3 regions of the Streptomyces sp. NPDC058697 genome follow, and region 2 is predicted to be linked to each of the others. Evidence: riboswitches for the same ligand, from Rfam matches in the RefSeq annotation. Region 2 holds a riboswitch; each other region holds the start of a gene.
The links. A riboswitch is a leader RNA that binds a small molecule or an ion and turns the genes downstream of it on or off. The one in region 2 is predicted to bind thiamine pyrophosphate.
Positions count from the first base shown of each region.

Region 1 (7,519 bases), on a different contig from region 2:
TCACCGCGAAGCCCGAGTCCCCGGCGCCCTCGGAGTCGGAGAGCACCCCGGCCGCGTCGGCCGGCGGCAGCACCCCGTCCCCCGCGGGCGGCGAGTCGAACCTCGCCGAGACCGGCTCCAGCTCCAACACCGGTGCCATCGCCGGAATAGCGGCCGCGCTCGTGGCGGCCGGCGCCGGAGTGATGTTCGCCCTCCGCCGCCGCAGCACACCGAACGGCCGCTGAGCACCCCTCGGTTCACCAGTTCCCCCAGTTCCCCGCGCCCTGTAAGGGGCGCGGGGAACTGCGCGACCAGCCCAGGCCGACCGGCACCTGGCAAACCGGCCTCGCCACCGGCTTTTCAGGGGCGCGGGGAACTGCGCGACAAGCCCCCACCGAACCCGCAGACGCATCACCGGCCGGGCGCTAGCCAAACGTGGCCCTCTCCAGCCAGAAGTCCAACAACTCCCGCTCCCCCAGAACCTCCAACCCCCCACCATCCGGCGCCATCCGACGATAAAAGGCAAGCAGCACCTCAGTCAGCGGCCCCCGCAGCGCAACGGTCGCCTTCTCGTGCCCACGCCGCCAATCGATCCCCTCGTCCTCGAACTCGATGAGCCACTCGGCATCAAGTCCCGGCTCCGCATCGGTGGCATGGAGATGGATACTGCGCCCCACCCCGCGCAGCTCCCGCGCGGCATCACTGGGGTACTTCTCCTGCGCGAACCGCACGATCTGCAACCACTCGTCGATCGCGTCGGCGGCGAACGCCGGCGCAACCTCGTACGTCACGCCCGCGGCAATCGCCGCGTCGGCCCGGTGGATCACCGTCTCGTGGGTCATGCGCCGCGCCCAGAACCCGGCCGTGTGCTCCCAGGCCCAGGACCAGGCGGCGGTGTCGGCGCCGGCGGTACGAAAGGTCTCCGCGGCCTTCTCGGCGCCCTCCGCGAGCCAGGCGTCCAGCGCGGCGGGGTCGTCACCCTCCGGCCCTCCGACGTCGGCCACGTCCTCGATCGGCACGCTCTTCGCCGCCCGCGTCCGCACGATGTGCTCGGCCCACCGATGCGCCTCGCCCACATGCACGGCGAGCTGCCGCAGCGTCCAGTCCGGACAGGTCGGTACGGTCGCGCCGAGGTCGGCCCCGGCGAGATGCGACCTCAGCAGCGCGGTCTGCCCGACGATTTCGCCGCAGTAGCGGTCGTGCCCGAGTAGCGTCATGAGCCGCACCCTAGGCGTCGGAAGCTCCCCCGAGTACGACAATTTCCGCTGCGTCGAACGCCACCCCGACCTCGTCCCCCGTCTCCGGCGCGTCCCGCAGCGCACACGCCGCCTCCAGCCACGGCGCGTCCTCGGGCTGCAGGCGTACGGCGACATGGGTGCCCCGGAAGGTCCGCGCGGCCACCGTGCAGCGCAGCCCCTCGGCCGCCGGTACGAGGCGTACGCCTGCGGGCCTGACGAGCAGGTCGACCTCACCCTGTGGCGCGTCCGAGGGCACCGGCAGCTTGCCCCACGGCGTGTCCGCGGCCTCCCCGCTGACGGTCGCCGCGGTCACGTTCTCGAAGCCGAGGAAGCGGGCCACGAACGCGTCGGCCGGGCGCTGCCAGACCTCAAGTGGCGTACCGGACTGGGCGATCCGGCCGTCCCGCATCACGACGACCCGGTCGGCGAGCGCGAACGCCTCCCCCTGGTCGTGGGTGACCGCGAGCACGGTCGTGCCCAACTCGCCGAACAGCTCGCGGAGTTCGACCACCAGCCGCTCACGCAGCGAACGGTCCAGCTGGCCGAGGGGTTCGTCGAGCATGAGCAGCCGGGGGCGGGGCGCGAGGGCCCTGGCGAGCGCGACGCGCTGCTGTTCACCACCGGAGAGGGAGGCGACGGCCCGTCCACGGGCACCGGGCAACCCCACAAGGTCGAGCAACTCCCCCACACGTACGGCCTGTTGGTCCTTCGACTCGCCGTGCATCCGCAGCCCGAAGGCCACGTTGCCGCCCACGTCGCGCTGCGGGAACAGCTGGTGGTCCTGGAACATCAGGCCGACGCCCCGCTTGTGCGCGGGCACGCCGTGGAGGTCCCGGCCGTCCAGGAACACCCGTCCCCCGTCGAGGGGTTGGAGCCCCGCGACCGCCCGCAGCAGGGTCGACTTGCCGCTGCCACTGGGCCCGAGCACGCACACGATCTCGTGCTCGGCGACATCGAGCCCGACGGAGTCGAGCACGGCCCGCCCACCGAAACGTACGGTCGCTCCATCCAGTTCGAGCTTTGCGTGGCTCATGGTCAGAACTCCCCGGTCCGGTCGGTACGAAGGCGTTCGAGAACGAGCAGTGCCACCGCGCACACCACCATCAAGATCGTCGAAAGTGCCATGGCCTGCCCGTAGTTGAGCTCGCCGGCCCGCCCCAGCAGCCGTGCCACGGCGACCGGCAGCGTCGGGTTGTCGGGCCGCGCGATGAAGACGGTCGCGCCGAACTCGCCGAGCGACACGGCGAAGGCGAACCCGGCCGCGATCAGCAGCGCCCGCCGCACCATCGGCAGATCGACCTCGCGCCACACCCGCCACGGCGAGGCCCCGAGCACCGCCGCCGCCTCGCGCAGCCGTCCGTCCACCGCCCGCAGCACGGGCAGCATGGTCCGTACGACGAAGGGGACGCCCACCAGCGCCTGCGCGAGCGGCACGAGGATCCAGGTGCTCCGGAGGTCCAGCGGAGGCTTGTCGAGCGCGATGAGGAAGCCGAACCCGACGGTCACGGCGGAGACGCCGAGCGGCAGCATCAGCAGGGCGTCGAAGCCCCGTACGAGACGGCCGGCGTCCCGGCGGGTGAGGGCGGCGGCCGCGAGTCCGCCGATCAGCAGCGCGATGGCGGTGGCGGCGAGGGCGTACTGCAGCGAGTTGCCGACGGCCTCGATCGGCGGGACGAGGAAAATGCCGCCTTCATCGCTGGTCAGCGCCTTGTAGTAGCCGAATCCGGGGGCGTCGAGGGACCGCTCGACCAGCACGGCGAGCGGCAGCACGAGCAGGATGGCGATGGTGGCAAGGACGGCGGCGAGCAGTGTCCACTGCCCGGTGCCGCGCGGCCGTCGTGCCGTCACGGACGCGTCGACCAGGCGCAGGGCCGTCTCCCGCCGCCGCACGGTCCAGGCGTGGACGGCGAGGATCGCGCCGACCGCCACGAACTGGACGAGGGTGAGGACGGCGGCCGTCGAGAGGTCGAAGATCTCCGAGGTCTGCCGGTAGATCTCGACTTCGAGCGTCGAGAAGGTCGGGCCGCCGAGGATCTGCACCACGCCGAACGAGGTGAAGGTGAAGAGGAAGACCATGAGCGCGGCGGCCGCGACCGCGGGGCCGAGCGCCGGAAGCGTCACCCGGCGCCAGGCCGCGAACCGCGAGGCGCCGAGCATCCGCGCGGCCTCCTCCTGGCGCGGATCGAGCTGCGACCAGAGGCCGCCGACCGTGCGGACGACGACCGCGTAGTTGAAGAAGACGTGCGCGAGCAGGATCGCCCACACGGTCGTGTCGAGCCGTACGCCCCACAGCTCGTCCAGGAGCCCGCCGCGGCCGAGGAGGGCCAGGAAGGCCGTGCCGACGACCACGGTCGGCAGCACGAACGGCACGGTCACGATCGCCCGCAGGACCTGTTTGCCCCTGAAATCGAAGCGTGCGAACACATACGCGCCGGGGAGCGCGATCAGCAGCGTGAGCGCGGTCGAGGCGAGCGCCTGCCAGGTCGTGAACCACAGGACGTGCCGGATGTCGGATTGCGCGAGCACGTCGCCGATCCGCCCGAACCGCCAGACCCCGTCGATCCTGAGCCCGCGGGCCGTGATCGCCGCGACCGGATAGGCGAAGAAGAGCCCGAAGAACGCGACGGGCACGGCCATGAGAGCGAGCCGCGCCGCGCTCCCCGTACGCGGGCGCGTGCGGGGGCGCGGACGGAGGCGCGGACGCCGGCGCGCGGGCGGCTCCGCCTCGGCGGGGGGCTCTACTTCAGTACGAGCGAGGTCCATGACTTGACCCACTCGTCACGGTTGTCGGCGATCTTGGCGGGGTCGAGGGTCTCGGGGTTCTCGGCGGCCGGGCCGAACTTGGTGAACTCGGCGGGCACCTTCGCCCCCTCGACGACGGGGTACACGAACATGTTCAGCGGCATGTCCTCCTGGAAGGTCTTGCCGACCAGGAAGTCGATGAGCGCCTTGCCGCCCTTGCTGTTCTTCGCGTTGCTGAGCAGGCCCGCGTACTCGACCTGGCGGAAGCAGGTGCCGTCCGCGACACCGGTCGGCGCGGTCTTCGGCTTCGGGTCGGCGTAGATGACCTCGGCGGGCGGGGACGAGGCGTACGAGACGACGAGCGGCCGGTCGCCCTTGGCCTTCTTGCCGCCGGCGGACCCGGAGAACTCCACGTTGTAGGCCTGCTCCCAGCCGTCGACGACCTTCACGCCGTTGGCCTTGAGCTTCTTCCAGTAGTCCTGCCAGCCGTCGTCCCCGTACTTCGCGGCGGTCCCGAGGAGGAAACCGAGGCCGGGCGAGGACGTCGAGGCGTTCTCGGTGACCAGCAGGTTCTTGTACTCGGGCTTGATCAGATCGTCGAAGGACGTCGGCGGGGCCAGCTTGTGCTTGCTGAAGTAGGCCTTGTCGTAGTTGACGCAGATGTCACCGGAGTCGATGGGCGTGACGCGGTGCTTGTCCTGGTCGACCCGGTACTGCGGCAGGATCAGGTCCGAGCCCTTGGCCTCGTACGACTGGAAGAGCCCGTTGTCGAGCGCGCGCGACAGCAGGGTGTTGTCGACGCCGAAGAAGACGTCGCCCTGCGGGTTGTCCTTGGTGAGGATGGCCTTGTTGACGGCCGTACCGGCGTCGCCGTCCTTGAGGACCTTGACCTTGTAGCCGGACTCCTTCTCGAAGTCCTTCAGCACGGCCTTGGTGTAGGCGAAGGAGTCATGGCTGACGAGGGTGACGGTCTTGGACCCGGAGCCCTCGTCGCCGGAGTCGGACGAACCGCACGCGGTGAGCGCGGCGAGGCCGAGCCCCACGGCCACGGCCGTGAACTTCCTGGTGGTGCTCACTGAATTCCTCCTGGGGGTGACCAGGAAGAGACGCGGCCCTGCCCGGGACCTCGGTCGGTTCCCGGGCAGGGCGCAACAGCTTGAGTAGTGACCGAACTTCCTACCCAGAATGACCTGGGCAAGGTTCAGAGGGTCTGCGGGCTGTCCCGCACTCTCAGCGCTGTGGCGCTCCCCTGTCGGAATATGAAGATGTACGTACGTCCGCCAGACTACCGCTCGGTGGCCGCGAGCTGCCCGCAGGCCCCGTCGATCTCCTGGCCACGGGTGTCCCGGACGGTGACGGGCACACCATGGGCGGCGATCGCCTCGACGAACGCCTTCTCGTCCTCGGGCCGCGAGGCGGTCCACTTGGAGCCGGGTGTCGGGTTCAGCGGGATCAGGTTCACATGCACCGGCTTGCCCTTGAGCATCCGCCCGAGCCGGTCACCGCGCCACGCCTGGTCGTTGATGTCCCGGATGAGCGCGTACTCGATGGAGAGCCGGCGGCCCGACTTCGCCGCGTACTCCCACCCGGCGTCCAGCACTTCCCGCACCTTCCACCGCGTGTTGACCGGGACGAGGGTGTCGCGCAGCTCGTCGTCCGGTGCGTGCAGGGAGATGGCGAGGCGGCACTTGAAGCCCTCGTCGGCGAAGCGGTTGATGGCGGGGACGAGACCGACCGTGGATACGGTGATCCCCCGCTGCGACAGCCCGAGCCCGTCCGGCTCGGGGTCGGTGAGGGCCCGGATGGACTGGACGACCCGCTTGTAGTTGGCCAGCGGCTCGCCCATGCCCATGAAGACGATGTTGCTGAGCCGGGCCGGCCCACCGGGGATCTCCCCGTCCCGCAGCGCCCGCATCCCGTCCACGATCTGGTGCACGATCTCGGCGCTGGACAGATTCCGGTCGAGACCGGCCTGCCCGGTCGCACAGAACGGGCAGTTCATCCCGCAGCCCGCCTGTGAGCTGATGCACATGGTGACCCGGTCCGGGTAGCGCATCAGCACGGACTCGACGAGCGTGCCGTCGAAGAGCCGCCAGAGGGTCTTGCGGGTGGTGTTCTCATCGGTGGAGAGATGCCGCACGACCGTCATCAGCTCGGGCAGCAGCGCCTCCTGCAGCTTGGCGCGCGATCCCGCGGGGATGTCGGTCCACTGCTCCGGATCGTGCGCGTACCGCGCGAAGTAGTGCTGCGACAGCTGCTTGGCACGAAACGGCTTCTCACCGACCGCGGCAACCGCCTCTTTACGCTCGGCAGGCGTGAGATCGGCAAGGTGCCGCGGCGGCTTCTTGGCTCCGCGGGGGGCAACGAAAGTGAGTTCTCCGGGCTTAGGCATGGCTGTACCAGTGTCGCAGATCGATTCGTGTGACTTGTGCCCCCGGCGGTCTCAGCCGCGGGGCTGGGCATCCAGGAACCGGTGGAGGGATTGCGTCATGCTCGCCACGAAGGAGTCGCGGGTCCGGTCGGCGACCAGGTCCAGGGACAGGTACGGGTTGAGGTCCTCCAGCTCGACGAGGAGCAGCTCGCCTTCCGGGGTGCGGCAGGCGTCCACTCGCTGGATGCCGTGATCGAGGGTGTTCCAGTCGATGAAGCGCCGGGCGAAGGCCAGGTCGGCGTCGGTGGGCTCGTAGGGATCGAGGACCCAGCGGCGCTCGGGATCGGGGGCGTGAAGGGCGTACTGGAAGGCGTCGTCGACGTAGTAGAAGGACACCTCGTCGCGGAAGTCGATGCGCGGCTGGACCAGGATGTCGCCGTAGTCGAGGCCGCCGAGCTGCTCGCGGGGCACGAAGGCCAGGCCTATGGAGTCCGCGCCCACCTTGGGCTTGACCGCGTACTGGCCGGTCTCGGGGAGCAGGTGCAGGTCCTCGGGCCGGTCGACGGTGGGGATGACCGGGTGTCCTGCGGCGGTCAGATCCAGCAGGTACTGCTTGCCGGCCATGTCGCCGCGCCCGGACAGCGGGTTGTAGACCAGGGTGCCGCCGGCCGTGGCCCGCTCCCGGAAGGCGTCGTACTCCTTCTGGTAGTGCAGCACGGGCCCGCTGTTGCGGACCACGACCACATCGAAGGCGTCCATCAGCGCGGCTGCGTCCAGCGGGTGGCACAGGGCTACGTCGAAGTCGTCGCGCAGCCGGGAGGTCAGGAAGATGTCCTCGTCGCAGTAGCGCCGCCCCCGCGCCTGGTAGGCGAGATCGGTCACGTACAGAGCTCTACGGCGGTCCGGCATCGCACGCCCTCCTTCAATCGCACATCTCCTTCAGCGGTGCGACAAACCTACCCATCCCGCGGAACACGGCCTCGGGCAGGCGCGTGGTCGTGGGCTGTCGGCCCACTCAGGACTGATGCCGGAGGACGCGGGCACTGTCCCATGGGCCACACCTGGACCTACAATCGAACTCGTGTACGAATATGTGTCTCACCCGGATCATCGGCGCAGCGACCGCGATCGGCTGGTCCGGCGGCTGCGCCGCACCGACGACACCAGCGCCTCCGCCTCCGCCGTGGCC
Region 1 covers NZ_JBHXSU010000024.1:77,919-85,437, forward strand. The annotation lists gene ACFWXQ_RS37450 (LAETG motif-containing sortase-dependent surface protein) at 1-224, shown strand, start outside; gene ACFWXQ_RS37455 (maleylpyruvate isomerase family mycothiol-dependent enzyme) at 405-1,196, opposite strand; gene ACFWXQ_RS37460 (ABC transporter ATP-binding protein) at 1,207-2,250, opposite strand; gene ACFWXQ_RS37465 (ABC transporter permease) at 2,253-3,980, opposite strand; gene ACFWXQ_RS37470 (thiamine ABC transporter substrate binding subunit) at 3,956-5,035, opposite strand; TPP riboswitch at 5,115-5,220, opposite strand; gene rlmN (23S rRNA (adenine(2503)-C(2))-methyltransferase RlmN) at 5,245-6,351, opposite strand; gene ACFWXQ_RS37480 (hypothetical protein) at 6,403-7,239, opposite strand; gene ACFWXQ_RS37485 (hypothetical protein) at 7,412-7,519, shown strand, end outside.
Region 1: another riboswitch for thiamine pyrophosphate. It lies ahead of ACFWXQ_RS37470 (thiamine ABC transporter substrate binding subunit); the one in region 2 lies ahead of thiO (glycine oxidase ThiO).

Region 2 (7,519 bases):
TCCGGGAAATTTGCCCGTTTTGTCGATTTGTTGTCCACCACTCGGACAACTGCGACCCCGGGGCACCTACGCGTGACGCAGGCGCTTCGCGAACTCCGCCGCCGCCGCGGCCGGATCGTCGGCCTCGGTGATCGCCCGTACGACGACGACGCGGCGGGCGCCCGCTTCGAGCACCTCGTCGAGGTTGCCGAGGTCGATGCCGCCGATGGCGAACCAGGGGCGGTCGGTGGCCGACGCTGCCGTGTACCGGACCAGTTCGAGGCCCGGCGCGTGGCGGCCGGGCTTGGTGGGGGTCGGCCAGCAGGGGCCGGTGCAGAAGTAGTCCACGCCCTCCTGGACGGCGGCGGCAGCGGCCTCCGCGTCGGCGTGCGTGGAGCGGCCGATCAGGACGTCGTCGCCGAGGATCGCCCGGGCGGCGGGCACCGGAAGGTCGCTCTGGCCCAGGTGCAGCACGTCCGCGCCGATGGCGTGGGCGACGTCCGCCCGGTCGTTCACCGCGAGCAGCGTGCCGTGCCGACGGCAGGCGTCCGCGAGGACGGCGAGGTGCTCCAGCTCCTCGGCCGCCTCCATGCCCTTGTCCCTCAGCTGCACGATGTCCACGCCGTTCGCCAGGACCGCGTCCAGGAATTCGGCGAGGTCGCCCTGGCGCTTGCGGGCGTCCGTGCAGAGGTACACCCGGGCGTCGGCGAGCCGGGCGCGTGCGGTGGATTCGGGCATGCGTGGGTCCCCCGTGTCGTATCGGTGGCGTACGGGCCGTGAGGATCGCGGCCCGTACGCCGGACGGCGTGATCAGGTCAGACGGCGAGCGCCTGGGCGCGACGCTTCACCTCCGTGCCGCGATTCTCGCTCAGAGCCTGCGCGGGCGTACCGGGCAGGCTCTCGTCGGGGGTGAAGAGCCACTCGAGCATCTCTTCGTCGGTGAAGCCGTCGTCCCGCAGGAGCGTCAGGGTGCCGGTCAGGCCCTTGACGACCTTCTGCTCGGCCCCGTCGATGAAAGCGGCGGGGACGTGCAGCGCGCGGTTCTCACCACGGCGTACGGCGATGAGCTGGCCTTCCTTGACCAACTGCCGGACGCGGGTCACCTCGACGCCGAGCTGTTCGGCGATGTCGGGGAGGGTGAGCCAGGCGGGGACGAGAGCATCGATCTTTGCGTCAATCTCGGTCACGAGCACAAGCCTGCCATCTCGGACTGACAGTCGGTACCCGGGCCGGTGCGACCGTGTCACGCAGGCCCCCTCACGCAGGCCCGCACCCGTCAGGGACGCGGGGAACTGCGCGACCGGCCACGGACGGCCCGCAGACACCGGATGACCTCCGACCGTGCGGCCCGGCGGAGCGTCTACGCGATCGCGCTCTTGAGCGGCAACGCGGGGTCGGACAGAAGCCCCGAGTCCATCGCCGTGCCCGCCTCGATCAGCCGCTTCCCCTGCGCCAGGTCCCGAGGCCGTCCCACCGCCAGGACCGCGACCAGGCGGCCCCCGCGGAGCCAGCACACCGACCAGGACGGTCCGGCCGGGTCACCGCGCCACACCATGGCGTCGGCGGACGCGTGATGGCCCGCATACTGGACGAAGCGGCCGAACTGCTCGGACCAGAAGTACGGCACGGGGTCGTACGCGGCGGACGTCTCGCCGACGATGTTCGCGGCGACCGTGCGCGGGCCCTGGAGGGCGTTGTCCCAGTGGTGGACCAGCAGGCGCTCGCCATAGCGGCCGGACGGGAACGAGGCGCAGTCGCCGACCGCATACACGTCCGGGGCCGAGGTGCGCAGATGGTCGTCCGCTAGCACCTCCCGACGGGCGCCGAGTTCGATCCCCGAACCGGCCAGCCACGCCGTCGCGGGCCGCGCCCCGATGCCGACGACGACGGCGCCCGCGGGCAGCCGCGAGCCGTCGTCGAGCACCACCTCGCCGGGCTCGACGTGCTCCACGCGCGCGTGGGTGCGCAACACCGCCCCGCTGTCCGCGTACCAGGCGGTCATCGGAGCGGCCACCTCCGCGGGCAGCACGCCGGCGAGCGGCCGGCCGGCGGCCTCCACGACGGTCACCGCGCAGCCCGCCTCGCGCGCCGCCGTGGCGAACTCGGCGCCGATCCAGCCCGCGCCCACCACCACGATGTCGTGCTGCCGCGCGAGGACGGGGCGCAGCCGTTCGGCGTCGTCGAGGGTGCGCAGCAGATGGACACCGGGTACGCCCTGGGCGCCCGGCAGTTGGACCGGCTCGGCGCCGGTGGCGATGACGAGGACGTCGTACGGAACCGGGCCGTCGACCGTGTCGAGTTCGTGCCGCGAGGGGTGCACGCCGGTCACTTCGAGCCCCAGGCGGAGCTCCACGTCGAGCGCTTCGAAGTCGACGTCGAAGGCGGAGCCCTCCGCCTTGCCCAGCAGCACGGCTTTGGACAGCGGGGGCCGGTCGTACGGCTGGTGGGGCTCCGCGCCGATCAGGGTCACGCTTCCGGTGAAGCCCCGCTCCCGCAGGGCGACGGCCGTCTGTACGCCCGCCATGCCCGCCCCGACGATCACGGCGCTCCGTCGCGCCGCCGGGCTCCGTCCCTGCGTCTGCTCACTCACACGATCACCATAGACACTGGTGAAATCGTCGGTCAGGGGGCGCGATCGGTGAGCTGTTGCACAGCGTCAGCCCTTGTTGACCTCTTCGACCACACTTGTCCCGCTGCCCTCCTGGGACTCCCACTCCCAGGTCTCCTCCAGGCGCACCCGCCCGTCGGTCAGTTCGACGACCAGGGAGACGCAGTGCCCGGACGAGGTGGTGCCGTCCACCTTCAGCTGCACGTACCGGAAGTCGAGCCGGTCGCCCTCGCGCGTGCCCACGAGGTGGCCGCGCACGACGTCGCCGCCCGCGTACTCGGCCCAGATCTCGCCGTCCTTCTCGTGATAGGCGAACCGGGTGCGGGTGCCCACCTGGCCCGGCGCCTGGTCGGCGACCGGCGAGAGGAGGAGACCGTCGAGCGAGCGGGCCATGCGTGAAGGCTCCCTTACAGGCTGTTGGGGCGAAGGGCTAGGGTGGCCAACGTAAAGCACTCGCGGGAGTCCGGACGCACCGGGCTGAGAGGGAGGCTGGAACGGCCTCCGACCGTACGAACCTGATCCGGGTCATGCCGGCGAAGGGAGGGGCTGGACGCCCATGTCGCGTACACCGGAGACACCCGTTGCACCCGATGCACCGCGCACATCACCCGATATCCCGCGCACCTCGGACGTCCTGGTCGTCGGAGGCGGGATCATCGGCCTCGTCACGGCCTGGCGGGCCGCGCAGCGCGGGTTCACGACCGCGCTCGTGGACCCGGAGCCCGGCGGCGGGGCCGCGCAGGTCGCGGCCGGGATGCTGGCCGCCGTCACCGAACTCCACTACGGCGAGCAGACCCTGCTCGGCCTCAACCTGGCCTCGGCGCGCCGCTATCCGGACTTCGCGGCCGAGCTGACCGAGGCGGCCGGCCAGGACATCGGATACCGGCGGTGCGGCGCACTGGCCGTCGCGCTCGACGCCGACGACCGCGCCCATCTGCGCGAAGTTCACGCCCTGCAACTCCGGTCGGGCCTGGAGTCGGAGTGGCTCAGCGGCCGTGAGTGCCGACGGCTGGAGCCGATGCTCGCGCCGGGCGTGCGCGGCGGGCTCCGGGTCGACAGCGACCACCAGGTCGATCCGCGGCGCCTCTCAGCTGCCCTGGTCACGGCCTGCGAGCGGGCCGGAGTGACCTTCCACCGGACATGGGCGGACCGCCTGACCGTCGTACGGGACCGGGCCACCGGAGTCGTGACGGCGGACGGCACCGAGCTCTCGGCGGGCCGGGTCGTGCTCGCCGGGGGCAGCCTCAGCGGGCGTCTGACGGGCGTCCCCGACGACGTACTGCCGCCGGTGCGTCCCGTGAAGGGGCAGGTGCTGCGGCTGACCGTGCCGAAGCGGTTCGCGCCCTTCCTGAGCCGCAGCGTGCGGGCGGTCGTGCGCGGCAGCCACATCTATCTGGTACCGCGGGAGAGCGGCGAACTGGTCGTCGGCGCGACCAGCGAGGAGCTGGGCTGGGACACCACGGTGACCGCCGGCGGTGTGTACGAGCTGCTGCGGGACGCCCACGAACTCGTCCCCGGCATCACCGAGCTGCCGCTGACCGAGACGCGTGCCGGACTGCGCCCGGGCTCCCCCGACAACGCGCCCCTGCTCGGCCCGACCGCGCTCCCCGGGTTGCTGCTGGCGACCGGCCACTACCGCAACGGCGTACTCCTCACGCCGGTCACCGGGGACGTCATGGCGCACACCCTGACCACCGGTGAACTCCCGGACGTGGCCCGCCCCTTCACACCCAGGCGGTTCGGCGCCGCCGCACTCTCGGAGCAGCGCGCATGAGCATGAGCATCTTCGTCAACGGGGAGCGGCGGCAGCTGGCCCCGGACACCGCCCTCGACACCCTCGTCGCCGCGCTCACCGCGGCTCCCTCCGGGGTCGCCGCCGCACTCAACGAAACCGTCGTCCCACGCGCGCAGTGGTCGAAAACGCTCCTCTCCGAGGGAGACCGCGTCGAAGTCCTCACCGCCATCCAAGGAGGCTGACCCATGGCCGACGATCCCTTCGTCCTCGGCGGTACGTCCTTCACGTCCCGTCTGATCATGGGCACCGGCGGCGCGCCCAGCCTCGACGTCCTGGAGCGCTCGCTCGTCGCGTCCGGCACCGAGCTGACGACGGTCGCGATGCGGCGCGTGAACCCCAAGGCCCACGGCTCGGTCCTGTCCGTGCTCGAACGGCTGGGCATCCGCGTGCTGCCCAACACGGCGGGCTGTTTCACCGCCGGGGAGGCCGTCCTGACGGCCCGGCTCGCGCGTGAGGCGCTCGGCACGGACCTCGTGAAGCTGGAGGTCATCGCCGACGAACGCACACTGCTGCCCGACCCGATAGAGCTGCTCGACGCCGCCGAGACCCTGGTCGACGACGGCTTCACGGTCCTCCCCTACACGAACGACGACCCGGTGCTCGCCCGCAAACTGGAGGATGTGGGGTGCGCCGCGGTCATGCCGCTCGGGTCGCCGATCGGGTCCGGGCTCGGCATCCGCAACCCGCACAACTTCCAGCTGATCGTGGAGCACGCGCGCGTGCCGGTGATCCTGGACGCCGGTGCCGGTACGGCGTCGGACGCGGCGCTCGCCATGGAGCTGGGGTGTGCGGGTGTGATGCTCGCCTCGGCCGTGACCCGGGCGCAGGAGCCGGTGCTCATGGCCGAGGGCATGCGGCACGCGGTCGAGGCGGGCCGGCTCGCGTACCGCGCGGGGCGCATCCCGCGCCGCCATTTCGCCGAGGCGTCGTCCCCCGTCGAGGGTGTCGCCCGATTGGACCCGGAAAGGCCCGCTTTCTGACTTTTGGCCTGAACACCTGTCTGAATCCAGGCGCCGCACGGTATCGGCCACCGTGCGACGTCCGTCACAGCTCGGCTGCAGTACCGCCCCGGATTCGCCCGTGCGGGCGGCGTTGACAGTGTCGGCTCGTACACTCACCTGCGTGGATACGACCCTTCAGGACCCGCTCGTCGGGCACGTGCTCGACGGCCGCTACCGCGTCGACGCGCGCATCGCGGTCGGCGGGATGGCCACGGTCTACCGGGCCGTGGACACCCGCCTGGACCGGGTGCTCGCGCTCAAGGTGATGCACCCGACGCTGGCGGCCGACGCCACGTTCGTCGACCGCTTCATCCGCGAGGCCAAGTCGGTGGCCAGGCTCGCCCACCCGAACGTGGTGCAGGTATTCGACCAGGGCACGGACGGCAGCTACGTCTACCTGGCGATGGAGTACGTGGCCGGATGCACCCTGCGCGACGTGCTGCGCGAGCGCGGGGCGCTGCAGCCACGGGCCGCGCTCGACGTCCTGGAGCCGGTCCTCGCCGCCCTCGGCGCCGCGCACCGCGCCGGGTTCGTACACCGCGACATGAAGCCGGAGAACGTCCTGATAGGGGACGACGGCCGGGTGAAGGTGGCGGACTTCGGTCTCGTACGGGCCGTGGACACGGTCACCAGCACGACGGGGGCCGTCCTCGGCACGGTGTCGTATCTCGCGCCGGAGCAGATAGAGAACGGCACGACCGATCCCCGGGTCGACGTGTACGCCTGCGGCATCCTCCTCTTCGAGATGCTGACCGGCGACCGCCCGCACTACGGGGACTCACCCGCCACGGTGCTGTACAAGCACCTCCACGAGGACGTGCCCCAGCCGTCCGCGTCCGTGCCGGGCCTGGCCTACGAGCTCGACGAGCTGGTCACGACGGCCACCGCACGCAACCCCGCCCTCCGTCCGTACGACGCCGTGGCGCTGCTCTCGCAGGTCCTGGACGCCCGGAACGCGCTGAGCGCCGACCAGCTGGACGCCGTCCCGCCGCAGGCGGTCACCACGGACCACCAGAACGCGGACGACCGTACGAGCGTGATCCCGCTCTCGCTGTCGGTGCAGCGGCCGCTCCCGGTGAACGACGACGACGCCGAGTTGCACCGCACGAGCTACCTGCCGTCCCCGCCGCCCGAACCGCCGCGCCGCGGCCGTGGCGGCCGTTCGATGGCACCCCGCCGCGGCCTGCTCGCGATCATCGCCGTGGTGCTGCTGGCCCTCGGCCTCGGCGCGGGCGTCTGGTACATCAACTCCGGCCAGTTCACCAATGTCCCGGCGGTGCTCTCGAAGACCGAGGCACAGGCCAGGAAACAGCTCACGGACGCCGGTCTCGATGTGAAGAACGTCAAGCGCGGCTTCAGCGACACCGTCAAGCCCGGCCGGGTCATCAGCAGCGACCCGAAGCCCGGCGCCCGGATCCGGGACAACGACTCCGTGACACTGACGGTCTCCAAGGGCCCGGAGATCGTGCGCGTGCCGGACCTGGAGGGCTACTCCCTGGACAAGGCCAAGCAGCGCCTGAAGAACGAGGGCCTGGTGGCAGGCATGGTCACCAAGGGCTTCAGCGAAGACGTACCGGTGGGCTTCGTGATCCGCACGGAACCGGGGGCGGGCACCGAGCGCCGCGGCGGTTCGGCGATCGCGCTCACCGTCAGCAAGGGCAGCCCGGTGGACGTGCCCGACGTCGTGGGTGACGACCTCGATGACGCGAAGCAGGAGCTGGAGGACGCCGGCCTGACGGTGGAGGTCGCCTCCGAGCAGGTCACGTCCGAGTACGAGGCCGGTCAGGTCGCCAAGCAGTCACCGGACCCCGACACCAAGGCGGGCGGCGGCGACACCGTCACGCTGACGGTGTCCAAGGGCCCGGAGATGATCGAGGTCCCGGACGTCGTGGGCGACAACGTCGACGACGCGAAGCAGGAGCTGGAAGCGGCCGGTTTCACGGTCGAGGTGGACCGCGGCCTGCTCGGCCTCTTCGGCGACACGGTGAAGAGCCAGTCCGTGGACGGCGGCGACACGGCACCCGAGGGATCGACGATCACGATCGAGATCCGCTGACGCTGACGCAGACGGGCGCGCCCAGGCACCCGCAGGAACATGGCCGCCGACCGGGCCACCGGGACCGCGTGACACCCTGA
Region 2 covers NZ_JBHXSU010000012.1:269,492-277,010, forward strand. The annotation lists gene thiE (thiamine phosphate synthase) at 67-717, opposite strand; gene ACFWXQ_RS27560 (helix-turn-helix domain-containing protein) at 795-1,166, opposite strand; gene ACFWXQ_RS27565 (NAD(P)/FAD-dependent oxidoreductase) at 1,340-2,569, opposite strand; gene ACFWXQ_RS27570 (hypothetical protein) at 2,636-2,980, opposite strand; TPP riboswitch at 3,033-3,146, shown strand; gene thiO (glycine oxidase ThiO) at 3,144-4,361, shown strand; gene thiS (sulfur carrier protein ThiS) at 4,364-4,564, shown strand; gene ACFWXQ_RS27585 (thiazole synthase) at 4,568-5,362, shown strand; gene pknB (Stk1 family PASTA domain-containing Ser/Thr kinase) at 5,505-7,439, shown strand.

Region 3 (7,519 bases), on a different contig from region 2:
GGCAGAGAGACAAGGAACAAGGGCGATGCGAGAGATCTTCGCGGGTATGCCGTGGTGGATTAAGTGGGTCGCGGTGCCGGTCATCGCCCTGGTCGTGTTCGGCGGCGTGATAGCGAGCGTCGTCGGGTTCGTGATCGGCCTGCTCTTCAAGCTGCTGGTCTTCGTGGCGTTGGTCGGCGGACTGATCTACGTCGTACGGAAGTTCATGTCGAGCTCCTCGTCGAGGAGCGACTGGTAGGCAAGGGGATACCCGCCGGTCGGCAACCGGCCGGCGGTAACAGGAACAGGCAGTTCCCTCGGGTGGGGGAAGTTTCGGCACAGGCCGTCTGCGAGCGGTGGCAGACGGTTAAAGTCCGGAATTCGACGCGGGGTTGATTCCCGCGAGCGGCGCTCCGATCCCTCCCGTGTTACCCCCGCACGGGCGGCCCCCCTCGCGCTTCGGGAGTAACCCTTGGCCACGGTTGACACCGCATCCGCGGGACCACACGTCCCTTCCTCCGAGCCGCATCCCACGACCCTCATCGGATCCGTGCAGCGTGCGATGCGCCTCCTGGAGTCCGTCGCCCGCCATGAACACGGGGCGCCCGCAAAGCAGCTCGCCCGTGAGGCCGGGCTCGCCCTGCCCACGGCGTACCACCTGTTGCGCACGCTGGCCCACGAGGGCTATCTGCGCCGGGAGAAGGGCCTGTTCTTCCTCGGCGAGGCGGTCGAGCGGCTGAGTAACAGCGGGGCCCAGCAGAAACGTCGCAGCATGGTCGCCGACGCACTCGCGCAGTGTCGTGACTCGATCGGCGCGCCCGTGTACTACGCGCTCTACCGCGACGGTGAGATCGAGGTCCAGTGCGTCGCCGACACCCCGGCCAATCCCGCCGTCGAGGAGTGGGCCGACTTCCGCGAGACGGGGCACGCGCACGCGATCGGCCAGTGTCTGCTGTCCCAGCTCGACGAGGAGGCCCGTCGGGACCACCTGGACCGCTACCCCGTCCGGTCCATCACGCCATATACGGTGCGTGACGATCGAACTCTGTTGCGACGCCTCGAATCCGCGCGACGAATGCAGCCCGTGATCGAGCGTCAGGCGTACGCGCTGGGCACGGTCTGCGCAGCGATTCCGATCACCGTGGGCAGTACTGCGGCCACGATCGCCATTTCTCTGCCGGCCCACCAGGCCGACCGACTGCTGCCGGCGGCACGCCGATTGCAGAGCGAGCTCGGCAGGCTGCTGGGGTCACTCTCGCTCTCTATCAGCATCTGAAAACTCACTCCTTGTGATCTGGTGTGTACGTTCAGCAAGATGCCAGCAGTGTCAGGTGGATGATTCCCGGCCAGTCGAAGGCGAACGACGGGGTAGGCGATGCGCGAGTCGGTAGTACAGGCAGAGGTCATGATGAGCTTCGTCGTCTCGGAGGAGCTCTCCTTTCGCATCCCGGTGGAGCTGCGCTACGAGACCTGTGATCCCTATGCCGTGCGGCTGACCTTCCACCTGCCCGGTGACGCGCCGGTGACCTGGGCCTTCGGCCGGGAACTGCTGATCGACGGGGTGGGCCGGGCGTGCGGGGACGGTGATGTGCACATCGCTCCCGCCGACACCGAGGGGTTCGGCGACGTGCTGATCCGGCTTCAGGTGGGCTGCGACCACGCGTTGTTCCGCTGCGGTACGGCGCCGCTGCTGGCGTTCCTCGACCGTACGGACAGGCTGGTGCCGCTGGGCCAGGAGCGTTCCCTCGCGGACTTCGACACGCACCTCGACGAGGCGCTCAACCGCATCCTGGCGGAGGAGCAGAGCGCCGGCTGAAGAGAGACGGGGCCGGGGCAGGACGGACGCTGCCTGGCCGTACGTCGTCCCGTACAGGTGTGACGCGTGCTCATCCCAACCGGCGCCGGCCGTACGTCATACCGCTTGTGGCTTCGCGGCTGCGCGGGCTGCTGTAACGCTTCTTCTCAGCTCTCAGCTCTCAGCTTCCAGTTCTCGGCGCTCAACTCTCGGCAACCGGGGCCGGGTCCGGCAGGGGCCGGCACGGGCCCGCTTCAGTGCTTGCGGCGGCGGCCACTCCCGCCACGCAGAGGCGCCCTGGCGCCTGACTGGGGCTGCGGCTGCGGCTGTGGCTGTTCCTGCTGTGCCGGGGCGGCGGGGCCCGGGCGGTCGGCCGAGACCACCAAGGCGGCGAGAACCGTCGTCACCGGCACGGAGGCGACCAGTCCGATCGAGCCGACGAGCGTGCGCACGATCTCCTCGGCGACCAACTCGCTGTTGGCCACCGTCCCCACACTGCTCTGCGCGATGGAGAAGAGCAGCAGCAGCGGCAGCGCGGCGCCCGCGTAGGCGAGGACGAGCGTGTTGACGACCGACGCGATGTGATCGCGTCCGATGCGGATGCCGGCGCGGTACAGCCCGCGCCAGCCCATCGTCGGATTGGCCTCGTGCAGCTCCCAGACCGCCGACGTCTGCGTCACCGTCACGTCGTCGAGCACACCCAGCGAGCCGATGATGATGCCCGCGAGCAGCAGGCCGCTCATGTCGATGGACGGGTACAGCCCGTGGATCAGACCGGTGTTGTCGTCCGTGTTGCCGGTCAGCGCTGCCCAGTCGATGAACAGCGAGCCGAGCAGCCCGATCAGCAACAGGGAGAGCAGGGTGCCGAGCACCGCCACGGACGTACGGGCGGACAGTCCATGGCACAGATAGAGCGCGATCAGCATGATGGCGCTCGCCCCGACCACCGCCACGACCAGGGGGTTCGAGCCCTGCAGGATCGCGGGAAGGATGAAGAACGTCAGGATGAGGAAGCTGGCGGCCAGCGCGACCAGTGCCATGACGCCGCGCATCCGGCCCACCACGACCACGGCGACGGCGAAGATCCCGGCGAGCAGCGTCATCGGGAGCTTGCGGTTCACGTCGGTGACCGAGTACTGGAGCTCCTTGGGGGCGTCCGGCGCATACGCGACGATCACCTCCTGGCCCTCCTCCAGCTGCCGCGAGGAGTCCGGCTGGACGATCTCCGTGAACGTACGGCCCTTGTCCTTTCCGGTGTCGACCCGGACCGTCGCCTTCTTGCAGCTGCCGGTCGCCTGCTGCTGCGCCGACGAGCCCTCGGCGGTCGAGGTGTCGCCGGTCGGCGTCTCCCCCGAGGCGTTCACCGACTTGCAGTCGACCTTGTCGACCTTGGTCACCGTGGCCTGCTGGGTCTGCCGGTCGAAGCCCACACCGGTGCGCTCGTGCCCCGGGGCGCCGCCGGGCCAGAGCACCACGAGGCCGACGACGACCGCCGCCGCGAAGGGGATCAGCACGGCCGCGATGACCTTGCGCAGATGCATCGAGACAGGCGCTGCGGGTCCATGACTGTGCGAGTGTCCGTGCCCGCCGCCACCCGGTCCACCGCCGTCACCACCACCGGGCCGGTCTCCGCCGCCGCCCCCTCCGGGGCCGTGGGGTCCGTTCCCAGGTCCGCCGCCGTGCCCATGGCCGTCATGGCCGTGTCCGTGGGGCGGTTCGGACGGCGGAAGTGGGGGCTGCTGCGTCGTGGTCACCGACCGATCATCGCAAGAACAGCCCGGGCCCACTGTTCACCGCGCCACATCTGACGCTAGCGTGGAGGCACCTTTGCACACGCGGGAGCTCGGAGCACCGGGCTGAGAGGGCGCTGACCTCCGTAGACGCGATGTTTCACGTGGAACATCGCCGGACGGAAATCGCTGCGTCGACCGCCGAACCTGTTACCGGGTAATGCCGGCGTAGGGAGTAGGTCTCATGACCAACAAGGACGTACGCACGCCTGCCTCCAGCCTGACGGACGGGGCGTTCGCCTCGGCCGAGAGTGGCGGAGTGACTGCTTCGCCCGAGAACGGCGAGGCCGGGAAGTCCATCGGCTGGCACAAGGCGTATGTCGAGGGTTCGCGCCCCGACCTGCGGGTGCCGGTCCGTCAGGTGCACCTCACCAACGGGGAGTCGGTCACTCTGTACGACACCTCCGGCCCGTACACCGATCCGAGCGTCGACACCGACGTACGCAGGGGCCTCGGGGCCCTCCGGGCCAACTGGATCATCGCCCGCGGAGACACCGAGGAGTACGCGGGCCGCCCCGTCCGACCCGAGGACGACGGGATCAAGCACACCTCACCGCGCGGCGGACTGCGCAACCTCGACGCGGTCTTCCCGGGGCGCCCGCGCCAGCCCCGGCGCAGCCGTGACGGACAGGCGGTGACGCAACTCGCTTACGCCAGGCGGGGTGAGGTCACACCGGAGATGGAGTACGTGGCCATCCGGGAGAACGTTTCTCCCGAGGTCGTCCGCGAGGAGATCGCGGCGGGCCGGGCCGTACTGCCGGCCAACGTCAACCACCCGGAGATCGAGCCGATGATCATCGGCAAGCGGTTCCTGGTGAAGGTCAACGCCAACATCGGCAACTCCGCGGTCACCTCATCCATCGAGGAGGAGGTCGAGAAGATGACCTGGGCGACCCGTTGGGGCGCCGACACGGTCATGGACCTGTCCACCGGCCGCAACATCCACACCACGCGGGAGTGGGTGCTGCGGAACTCCCCCGTCCCCATCGGCACGGTCCCGCTCTACCAGGCGCTGGAGAAGGTCGACGGGCGGGCCGAGGAGCTGACCTGGGAGATCTACAAGGACACGGTCGTCGAGCAGGCCGAGCAGGGCGTGGACTACATGACCGTCCACGCGGGTGTGCGGCTGCCGTTCGTCCCGCTGACCGCGAACCGCAAGACCGGGATCGTCTCGCGCGGCGGCTCGATCATGGCGGCCTGGTGCCTGGCGCACCACAAGGAGTCGTTCCTGTACGAGAACTTCGAGGAACTCTGCGAGATCCTCGCGGCGTACGACGTCACGTACTCGCTCGGCGACGGGCTCCGGCCCGGTTCGATCGCGGACGCCAACGACCCTGCCCAGTTCGCGGAGTTGAGGACGCTCGGGGAACTCAACAGGGTCGCGAAGCGTTTCAACGTACAGACCATGATCGAGGGCCCGGGGCATGTCCCGATGCACAAGATCAAGGAGAACATCGACCTTCAGCAGGAGATCTGTGATGAAGCTCCGTTCTATACGCTCGGCCCGCTGACGACGGACGTCGCCCCTGCGTACGACCACATCACCTCCGGCATCGGTGCCGCGATGATCGCCTGGTGGGGCACGGCCATGCTCTGCTACGTCACGCCCAAGGAGCACTTGGGCCTGCCCAACCGTGACGACGTCAAGACGGGCGTCATCACCTACAAGATCGCGGCCCATGCGGCGGACCTCGCCAAGGGGCACCCGGGCGCACAGGAGTGGGACGACGCGTTGTCGGACGCCCGCTTCGAGTTCCGCTGGGAGGACCAGTTCAACCTGGCCCTCGACCCCGACACGGCCCGGGAGTTCCACGACGAGACCCTCCCGGCCGAGCCCGCCAAGACAGCGCACTTCTGCTCCATGTGCGGGCCGAAGTTCTGCTCGATGAAGATCAGCCACAGCATCACCGAGCAGTTCGGTGGCACGGCGGCCGCGGGCGCTACGGCCGAGGAGGTCGCCGAGGGGATGCTCCAGAAGTCGAAGGAGTTCGCGGCCAGCGGAAACAGGGTGTACCTGCCCATGGCCGACTGACTCCGGCGCGCCGTCCGACCCGACCTCTTCTCCGAGGTCCCGGCCATCCCGGCCGAGACCTCACGGAGGATGGCGACGCCTTGCCCCGGGCCGTACCGGTAGAGACAAGATCGAGCCCGGTGTGATCAACTTCCGGCTGCGGACCTGCTCGACTCGTGCCGTACGCAGCCTGAGGCAGCGGGAGGAGTCCAGTCCGGCGTGGAGAAGCTTCGCCCTGGTGCATGTAGAAACGGAATGAAGGCGCGCGATGAGGGCGCGGCGCGATGGCCGTGCCTGCCGGGACGCGGCCGTCGCGGGCCCAGTGCCCGCGACGCTGCGGCCGGTCGGTCCCTGCTCCCGCCTGGCCGCGCCCGGTTGCCGGCCCCGCTCAGGGCCGGGCCCGGGCGAGGGCGGGGCTACTCCGGCTGGTGCTCCGGCCCCCCGAAGTCGGGGCTGCTGAAGTCCGGGCTGGAGAAGCTGGGGCGGGGTCCCGCTGTCGGGCCGCCGTCCGGGCTGCTGAAACCTGGCCGGTTGTAGCCGAGTTGGGGCATCCGGCTGATCGGCGCCGACGGCTTCGTACGGCCGAGGGCGGCCGTGCCCGGGTCGGCGAGGGCCTCCCTGAGGAACGGCATGATGCCGCGCTCCAGAAGGGCGTCGTGCCAGGCTTCCCTGGCGCGGTTCACCTCTTCGCTGCGTTCGCCGTGCGCGTCGGCCTGAAGTGAACTGGCGCCGTTGCGCAGGGCGGCGAGCAGGAGACCGACCGCGGCCACCAGGATCGTGACGGCCGTGATGGCTCCGAAGACCCACCCGGTGGTGAGGAGGGTCTGGGCGATGCCCGGCTGGGGGTCGAGCATCTTCAGTATGTAGCCGACGAGCAGGAAGATCGCCGCGGCGGTGCCGGCGAGGACGGGGGCGAGCACGGCGACGACCGCCGCGGCACCCGCCCCGGCGGTCTCGGCGACCTCTCCCATGGTGGTGGCGAGCCCGACCGCGCCCGTGGCCGGATCCGTGGTGCTGCTGCTGGATCCTTCGCGGACGGGAGGGGTGGACGGCGCCGGCTGGCGCAGTTCCTCGCGGACCTTCACATAGTGCTGGTACTCGGTCGCCGCGGCTGCCGTGATGAGAGCGGTGGCGTTGAGCGCCATCGTGCGCAGTTGTTCGGGGTTGAGCCGCTGACCGACAGCGGCGAGTTCCGGACGGTGTGGTGCGGAGCGCAGCGCCTCATCGAGGATCCGCTCGTACTCTTGGCGGTCCTCGCTCAGCAGGTGCTGCGGAACGCTGTTCATGTGCATCCCCCGATGCTCCGTAGGGCTTGGGGCTCGGCATGCTGACGAGCCGTCGGGCAGAAACGGAGGGGAGCCTGCTACGGATAAGCCGATGGTAGAGCGGTGACGGCACACGGTGACAGGGGGTTTCCAGAATTTGCCCCTGTGTTGTGCTTGTCCTCCGTCGGGGGACGCCTGCCCGATGAACGCTCAGCCATCCAGAGGAAGTTGCTGGACCAGTAGCTTTCCGGCCATGGTCACGCCGCCGTCCATCGCGATGGCGAGCCCGTCGGCGTACACATGCGGTTTCTCGACGACGGGGTTCGGGGAATCCTCCCCTTCCTCCGAGCCGACCTCTCCCAGGAGATAGGGAATGGGGCTGTGACCATGGACGATGCGTGAACCGCCGTACATGTCCAGCAAGGAGCGCACCGCCTGGGCACCGCCGTCGTCGCGGAACGCGAAGCGCTTGGTGAACTTGCGGAAGACGTCCCAGCACTCGTCCGCGTCATTGCGGGTGAGCGTTTCGCGGACGGTGTCGTTGACCGCTTCGATGGAGTCGCCGTAGTCGAGATAGGCGGTGGTGTCGGAGTGCACCAGAAGGTGCCCGTCGGCCATCTCCATGGCGTCGAGGCGGGCCATCCACTGGAGATGGTGGTCCTGGAGGCGCTCCATGTCG
Region 3 covers NZ_JBHXSU010000009.1:194,870-202,388, reverse strand. The annotation lists gene ACFWXQ_RS22960 (DUF5326 family protein) at 26-238, shown strand; gene ACFWXQ_RS22955 (IclR family transcriptional regulator) at 530-1,255, shown strand; gene ACFWXQ_RS22950 (SsgA family sporulation/cell division regulator) at 1,355-1,795, shown strand; gene ACFWXQ_RS22945 (YibE/F family protein) at 2,029-3,528, opposite strand; TPP riboswitch at 3,600-3,756, shown strand; gene thiC (phosphomethylpyrimidine synthase ThiC) at 3,749-5,596, shown strand; gene ACFWXQ_RS22935 (hypothetical protein) at 5,992-6,867, opposite strand; gene ACFWXQ_RS22930 (metallophosphoesterase) at 7,051-7,519, opposite strand, start outside.
Region 3: another riboswitch for thiamine pyrophosphate. It lies ahead of thiC (phosphomethylpyrimidine synthase ThiC); the one in region 2 lies ahead of thiO (glycine oxidase ThiO).